DNA from 2 places in the Clostridium pabulibutyricum genome. Region 1 is predicted to be linked to the other one. Evidence: predicted binding sites of a transcription regulator. Region 1 holds the regulator's gene; the other holds the start of a gene.
The links. The regulator NrdR, encoded in region 1, represses ribonucleotide reductase genes. The targets are predictions, from matches to a motif close to CACNANATNTNGTG.

Region 1 (4,201 bases):
TTTAAATTTTTAGCACGGTTTTTTTCAAATTCCATAGTATATTCAAGTAAATTTTTTATTGTAACAATTCCATAATACTTATTTTCCTTAGTAACTATGACATAGTCATATATTTTCTTTATATCCCTTGCCATGGCAACTTTAGCTACATCACTTACATCTGTATAATAATCAACTATAAGGGGAGATGTATCCATTACCAATGCTACAGAACGTTTAAAAAAAACAGACATTCCGTATTGAGTAGCAAGTACATAGTCCAAGTTGTGCTGCATAATAAGTCCGACTGGATAACCATTTTTTACTATGCATACACCTGTAATTTGAAATTTCTCAAAAAACTGCTTAATATCTTTATTTCTGGTTGTAACCTCTGATGCTGGATTATTTTGAGCTATACTTCCCACATAATTTTTATCAAATTTATTATTTTCTATTCTATTATACTTAACTATTTTCTCCTTCACCCTTTCTGAAATATCGAGGAAGGCCCCTGATGGCCTTTGCAGAAAATATCCCTGTCCATATGTAACTCCTAAATTTATCAGCTTTAAAAGTTCAGCTTCAGTTTCAATTCCTTCGGCAATAATTTCCATATTAGTAGCTTTGGCAAGAGACAAGACTGTCCTTACCAATTCCTGTTTAAACAAATCTTTGTCTATATCTTTTATAAAAGATATATCAATTTTTATATAATGAGGCTTTGTCTCCATTAAAGTTTTAAGTCCTGAATAACCAGTACCCATATCATCAATAGCTATTTTATATCCCTGCCTTACATAATTGTCCAATGCCGTTTTAAAACCTTTATAATCTTTTATGGCAGTTTTCTCAGTTATTTCAAATATAATTGAATCCGGAGATATTCCGTTAATTTTTAAAAAATCCTTGGTAAATCCACTTTTAAATCTTGGATCTTTAAATATTTTTGGATCTACGTTAATAAAAAGAAGTTTATTTTTATCTATTTGTTTTACTTTCTCAATGGCCTTTATCCTACATAAAAGCTCTAACTCCCATGTTCTATCATAATTTTCCGCTTCTAAAAAAAGCTTTTTTGGAGAGTGAAGTGGAGAATCCTTGGGACCTCTGCTTAATGCCTCATATCCTATGACAGACGCATTTTTAAGAGATATAATTGGCTGAAATACTGTGCTTATATCTTTCTTTGACAGTATTTTTTCTATCTCATCTTTATAACATATACTCATTTAATCCACCTCATATAAAAACTTTTTACATAAGTATACAATTGTTATATTAAGTACAGGCTAATTATTTGTTAAATTAAACTAATATCCACCTCAATATATAAAAAAAGTAGACAGCTTACAATTAGCTGCCTACTTCTTTGAAATAAGATTTTTTATTTCTTCCATAAATGTATTTATATCCTTAAACTGCCTATAGACAGAAGCAAACCTAACATAAGATACTTCATCTATATCTTTTAGTCTTTTCATCACCATTTCACCTATATCAGATGAATTTATTTCAGTTATCATTTTATTGTTTATAGTTTTTTCGATGTCATCTGCTATACTCTCAAGTTCCTGCCTGGAAACAGGTCTTTTTTGACATGCTTTTATAAGTCCGTTAAGCATCTTGTCCCTGTCAAAATATTCCCTCTCCATGTTCTTTTTTATAACAAGTATTGGAAGATTTTCAATCTTTTCATAAGTTGTATATCTTTTTTTGCATTTAAGACATTCGCGTCTTCTCCTGATAGCTGTATTGTCTTCAGTAGATCTCGAATCAACAACTTTGCTTTCTTCATGACCGCAATAAGGGCATTTCATCCTGTTTCACGTCCTTTATATCTATATTTGTCTATATTATACACTTATTTGGCAAAGTTTGCATCAACATCAACTTCACAAGGACGGATAACCGAATATTTATGATGCTATATCCTCTGCATCTACAAGAAGAACATCTACCCCAATTTTTTTTACACTGCTCCATGGGATCTCAACATCTTCATTCTTTCCAAATAAATTTATCTTAGATGTTGTAGATGGAAGTATAATAGAAATTATTCTATTATTTTCACAGTCCATTTTTAAGTCCTTTATAAGTCCAAGTTTTGAACCCGTATTTATATCTATAATCTCCATGCTCCTTAAAGCAGCCAGAGAATATAGTGAAATTTCTTCATCCATATCATTTTCCATATGTAAACCCCTCCCAAATAAATTTTATTATAAACTTACACCATCATATATATTTCCTCATATGTTTCAATGCAGTCTTCTCAAGCCTTGATACCTGAGCCTGTGATATTCCTATTTCGTCAGCTACTTCCATTTGAGTTCTTCCATCAAAAAACCTAAGGTTTAATATAAGCTTTTCCCTGTCATTGAGCTTCTTCATGGCTTCTTTTATAGATATATCCTCAAGCCAATTTTCATCGACATTTTTTGTATCACTTATCTGATCCATTACGTATATTGCATCTCCACCGTCTCTGTATATTGGTTCAAACAACGACACCGGATCCTGAATTGCATCAAGTGCAAACACAACTTCTTCCCTCGGCATTTCTAGTTCCTTGGCTATCTGCGATATTGTAGGTTCCTTGTTGTTTTCCCTAACAAGCTTATCTCTTGCCTGGAGTGCCTTATAGGCTATATCTCTCAAGGATCTGCTAACTCTTATGGAATTATTGTCTCTTAAATATCTTCTTATTTCACCTATTATCATAGGCACTGCATAAGTAGAAAATTTTACATTTTGGCCAAGGTCAAAATTGTCTATCGCCTTTATAAGGCCAACACATCCAACTTGGAACAGGTCATCTGCATTCTCACCCCTGTTGTTGAACCTCTGTATTACACTTAATATAAGTCTCAAATTTCCTTTTATAAACTTTTCTCTAGCCTTTAAATCACCATCTCTAGTCTTAATCAAAAGATCTTTCATTTCATTTTCTTTAAGAACTGGCAGTTTAGATGTATTTACGCCACAGATTTCAACTTTGTTAATTATCATGCAATCAGCCCCTTTAGAATATATAGCATTTTAAGTATTTACTAAGAAGCTGAATTTTATACTAAAGACAAACTTACAACATTTTATTTATTTCTTTTTTTAATCTTTTTATTATTCTTTTCTCAAGTCTCGATATGTAGGACTGTGATATACCAAGCATGTCTGCCACTTCCTTTTGCGTCTTTTCAATATTCCCATTCAAACCAAATCTCAAATTTACTATTTTCTTCTCTCTGTCACTTAACTTTTGCATGGCCATAACAAGGAGTTGTTTGTCCACCTCATCTTCTATAAGATCATACACTATATCATTTTCCGTCCCTAATATATCGGAGAGCAAAAGTTCATTTCCATCCCAGTCTATATTAAGAGGCTCGTAGAACGATATTTCTGCCTTTACTTTGTTGTTGCGTCTTAGATACATGAGTATTTCATTTTCAATGCATCTAGAAGCATAAGTTGCAAGCTTTATTTTCTTGCTTGGATCAAAAGTATTTACAGCCTTTATAAGTCCTATTGTTCCAACCGATATCAAGTCCTCCACATTCACTCCTGTATTTTCAAATTTTCTGGCTATATACACAACAAGTCTCAGATTTCTCTCAATCAGTGTAGATCTTACTTTTTCATCTCCGGAAACAAGTTTAAGGACAAGATCTGCCTCTTCTTCTTTCGTAAGAGGCGGCGGCAGGACATCACTTCCTCCTATGTAATACAAATTTTTAAAAAACACCTTGAATTTCAGCATCAATCTGTTAAGTACAACATTTATTTTCATCATAACTTTTTCCCCCAATTAGTCCTATTTTTTTGGATTTATCCTCAATACACACTTGATTTACAATTAAATTACTCCCCTTGGTAAAAGTGCATGATAATCACTAAATTCACTTAGCCTGTCATCGCAAAAAGCGACTACAGCCTCCCTGCTTTCAGTAGTATTTTGCGTTTTTATTATTACAGATTTCGGTTTGAATCCCAAAAGTTTATCACAGCTACCATTAACTACCCTGTAAGGTATATATAATTTATCATAACCTTCAATGTTAACATCCAAAAACTCGGACCTTTCGACTATTATAACCGGAAGATTGGTTGCAGGTTCTTTAAGCTCGTTACCCGTATCAAGAAATGCTTTTACACTTTTGCTGCCACCCTCCATTACAATATCAACATTGTATATAAGCGTGCTAAGACTTCTTCTCCCGTT
Region 2 (4,201 bases), on a different contig from region 1:
TTTTCCTATAAGTATTGAAATGAATTTTTCTACTGGTCCCTCGCAAGTTGAATGTGATATCATTGTGGATGCTGCAAGTCCATTTGGAAATGCTCCAACCTGTTTTGCTAAATTTGTTACACAAGGTGCCATGGCAGTTCCTGCCCACAAAAATATTGGTATTTCAAGTATTCCTATCAATATCATTCTTATCATTTTACCTCTGGTAACTACAAGAAGTGCAGGTGTTACACCCATTGCTATTATTCCACCAAGTGGCAATATTCTATTTCCTGGAAGGAACAACGAAATTGCAAGTAGTATTGGAGCCAGTATATTTGCTACAGCCCATATTTCAGCTCTGCCTGCTACAAACGGCCAATCAATTCCTATGTTAAATTTTCTATTTGACATTCTTTTACTTAGAAAATTAGTTATACCTTGAGATAACGGTTCCACCGCAGCTATAAACCATGAACCTATTACAGAAAATAATTCCAAACATGTTGCACCTATAAATGCCAATGTAAATATCTTTACAGCACTTTGATGGCCCAATATTCCTACAAACACTCCAAGATAAGCGCCTATTGCAAATTTACTTCCCCAGAATCCTATCTTGTTATTCAACTGTGCTGCATCAAAATCGTACTTGTCAAGAAACGGTAAAAACTTGTCTATCAATTTATCAAATACCATAATTATAGGATTCATCATATAATTAAGATGAGTTGTTGTCGTTGGATTGCTGTCTGGCATATCCAACAAATCATTAAATGTCGGCTTCATAAGATCAGAGTTAATTATTTTCAAGATTCCTATAAATACAACAAATATCGTTGCAACAAGTAAATTTTTTGAGTAGAACATTATAAGAATTCCGCAAAATGCAGGATGCCATACATCAAATATATCAACATCAAGTGTGTTTGTCTTGTTAAGTACAAGCATTACAATGTTGACAATTACAAGTATAAACAGAAAGAAAAGTGTGTACATTGACCCCCATGTTATAGTCGCCACCGGTGCCCATCCTAAATCAGTTATTGAAAGATTTATGCCAGTAGACTTTACAAACGCCTGCAAAGCATCTGAAAAGTTGGTTGTCAAAAGTGAAATTATCTGACCTATTGCTGTTAGTGCAATTGCAAGCTTAAGTCCTCCTTCTATGGCTTTGCTAACCTTTACACGCATTAAAATTGCCAATAAAGTTAAAACTATAAACATCATTGGCGCTGCTCCCAAATTTATCAAAGGTTTAAAAATTGCATTGGCAAACTGAATAATGCCTCCCATATTAATACATCTCCCTTATGTTATAGTATCATTTTGTCTCAAGTTTTTTTATTATATCTTCAAGCTGGTCAAAAACTGGCTGTGCCATCGCAGGAATTCTATATAATATAGGTCCGGCTTCAACTACAGGTATATTGATTTTAAAACCAACTTCAACTTTGGTTATAGGCGTAAAGATATCATACTTTGATATTAATTCTTCAGTTATGTCCTTTACCATGACTGCATCTGCCACAACCTGATGTCCTCTGTTTTTCATTTCCTGTTCTACTGCATCTTTGATTTGATGACTGGAATTTACACCAGCACCACAAGCAGCTAAAATTTTTATCATTTAAATCATCTCCACTTTATTTATTTTTTATTTAAAGGCAGCAATTCAATTATTGCCCACCTTTATTCCAGTTATAAAATCATATAATTCTCCCTCATCATTTATTTTCTCCAGCATGTCCATATTATTTTTATTAGTTATAAAATCCATAATATTTGATAATATATTCGTTTGAGCTTCGTTTTCATTGTTGACAATAATAAATAAATACTTTACTTTCAATTCTTGATCCGGAGATATCATATTTTTAAAACCTATCTCGTTTTTAATCTTCACAAAAACTATACACTTGTCACGGCAGTATTCTATTTCTGTATGCGGTATTGCAACATTATATTTTTGACCTTCAACCACACTCAAATCTATTCCTGTTGGATAATTTTTTTCTCTTTCTATAATTGCATCAACAAAGTTATCCTTTACAATCCTTTTCTGAATCAATTCTTTACCAATTATCTTAAAAAGCATTGTACTGTCCTCTGCATCCTTTATATAGATCAAATCTTTTCTGAACAAACCGGATATTTTATTAATCATCGTACATTACTCCTTTATACATTTATGTAGCATTTATGTTTACATTTATTTCATCTATATCTATATATTATATCCTTTATGTACATTTGTCAATATTTTATGTAATATTTATGTTTAAAATTGTATCATTTATGTTTGCTTATGGTTTATTACATATATTTATATCGATTTGTAATTTATTACATTTTATGATAGATTTACTTAAGAATACAATCTCTAAAACTTTATCAAATTCCAAATAAACCAACTATAACTGCAATTTTTACAGAATATCATACTTAATGTCATCTCCTGCAAATAATTTATATTTGAACAATGCTTATTTATAATTTATAATTAAGAAGTCTTGAAAATTATCAATATATAGTACATACATGTGTGTTCTGAATACTACATATTGTTCGGCTTAAATATTCAAAGATATAAGGAGGAAATCAATTGAACTCTATAAATGATATATTCAAAAGATATTACACAAAAGAGCTTGATAAAGATAAAGGCAAGACAGTGTATGATCTTTTCAAATGGAAAAAAGTTGATGTATTTTTGAAGGATTATAAAACAAACAGAGTACTTGTTGATATGAAGAATCTTGAATTTCCAGAGCACTATTCACAAAATGCCTGTGACATAATAGCCTCAAAATACTTCAGAAAAGCAGGAATTCCTGAAAAGCCCGGTTATGAAAACAGCATGAAGTCTGTTGCAAACAGACTGGTAAACTTCTGGTGCCAGGCTCTAAAAGATGAGGGACTTATAAAATCAGAAGATGCCGCTCAGATTTTCTATGATGAATCAGTATACGCTCTCCTTAAACAAATGTATGCGCCAAATTCGCCTCAATGGTTCAATACAGGACTTAAGCTCTCCTACGGCATAGGCGGTGCAAAACAGGGAACTTATTACTTTGACGAAATCAAAAACAAGGTCGTGGAATGCAGCGATAACTATACAAGAACCCAAGCTTCTGCATGTTTTATATTATCAATAGAAGACAAACTGCTTGGTGAGCATTCCATATCCGACCAATTCGTCACAGAAACAAAGCTCTTCAAGGGAGGTTCCGGTACGGGCAGCAATTTTTCATCCATACGAGCAAAAGGAGAAAAACTATCTGGCGGTGGAGCCTCCTCGGGACTTATGAGCTTTCTTAAAGCACTTGACAGAAATGCTGGTGCCATAAAATCAGGAGGAACAACAAGAAGAGCTGCAAAAATGGTATGTCTTGATGTCGACCATCCCGAAATAATGGATTTCATAATGTGGAAATCAAAAGAAGAAGACAAGGTGAGAGCACTTGGTAAAATGGGATACGACATGGATATGGACGGAGAAGCTTACGAAACTGTTTCAGGGCAAAACAGCAACAATTCAGTGAGATTTTCAGATGCTTTCATGAAAAAAGTCGACAACCTTAATACAAAACCAGATGAAAAAATAGAACTCAAAGGCAGGATCGATCCAAAAATCACAAATACGGAAAATGTAATGGAGATATGGAAAGCTTTCAATACCTCTGCATGGAAATGCGCCGATCCAGCACCACAGTTCTCAGATACCTTCAACGCCTGGCATACTTGCCCTGCTGGAGAAGACGGAAAGCTTGGTGCAGGCTACAATAAAATAAATTCCACAAACCCCTGCGGAGAATATGCCTTTTTAGATGATACCTCCTGCAATCTTGCTTCAATAAATATATACAAATTCTACAATTCGGATACAGGCCATTTTGACCTTGACGGCTATCTTCACATAATACACCTTGTACAGCTTATACTTGAAGCATCTATCCACTGGGGACAATTTCCTACAAAGGACATAGCAAGAAAAACATACTTGTTTAGAACCACCGGCCTCGGAATTTCAAATATAGCTTCTCTTTTAATGATTATGGGATACCCATATGATTCAAAAGAAGCAAGAACACTTGCAGCATCTCTTGTTGGAATACTTACAGGTGAATCCTACTATGTATCATCACTTATGTCAAAGGAGATAGGCCCTTTCAAAAAATTTGAGATGAATAAGCCTTATATGATGCGAGTAATGCGAAAC

Region 2: AC4CVH_RS06295 (vitamin B12-dependent ribonucleotide reductase) is a predicted target of NrdR. The motif match lies at 2,535-2,548, and genes of this name have one in related genera.

The regions. Positions count from the first base shown of each region.
Region 1 covers NZ_JBZAYZ010000001.1:378,469-382,669, reverse strand. The annotation lists gene AC4CVH_RS01940 (GGDEF domain-containing protein) at 1-1,211, opposite strand, end outside; gene nrdR (transcriptional regulator NrdR) at 1,344-1,799, opposite strand; gene AC4CVH_RS01930 (YlmC/YmxH family sporulation protein) at 1,899-2,174, opposite strand; gene sigG (RNA polymerase sporulation sigma factor SigG) at 2,218-2,991, opposite strand; gene sigE (RNA polymerase sporulation sigma factor SigE) at 3,065-3,772, opposite strand; gene AC4CVH_RS01915 (sigma-E processing peptidase SpoIIGA) at 3,836-4,201, opposite strand, start outside.
Region 2 covers NZ_JBZAYZ010000003.1:243,301-247,501, forward strand. The annotation lists gene AC4CVH_RS06280 (PTS galactitol transporter subunit IIC) at 1-1,275, opposite strand, end outside; gene AC4CVH_RS06285 (PTS sugar transporter subunit IIB) at 1,304-1,609, opposite strand; gene AC4CVH_RS06290 (PTS sugar transporter subunit IIA) at 1,655-2,146, opposite strand; gene AC4CVH_RS06295 (vitamin B12-dependent ribonucleotide reductase) at 2,585-4,201, shown strand, end outside.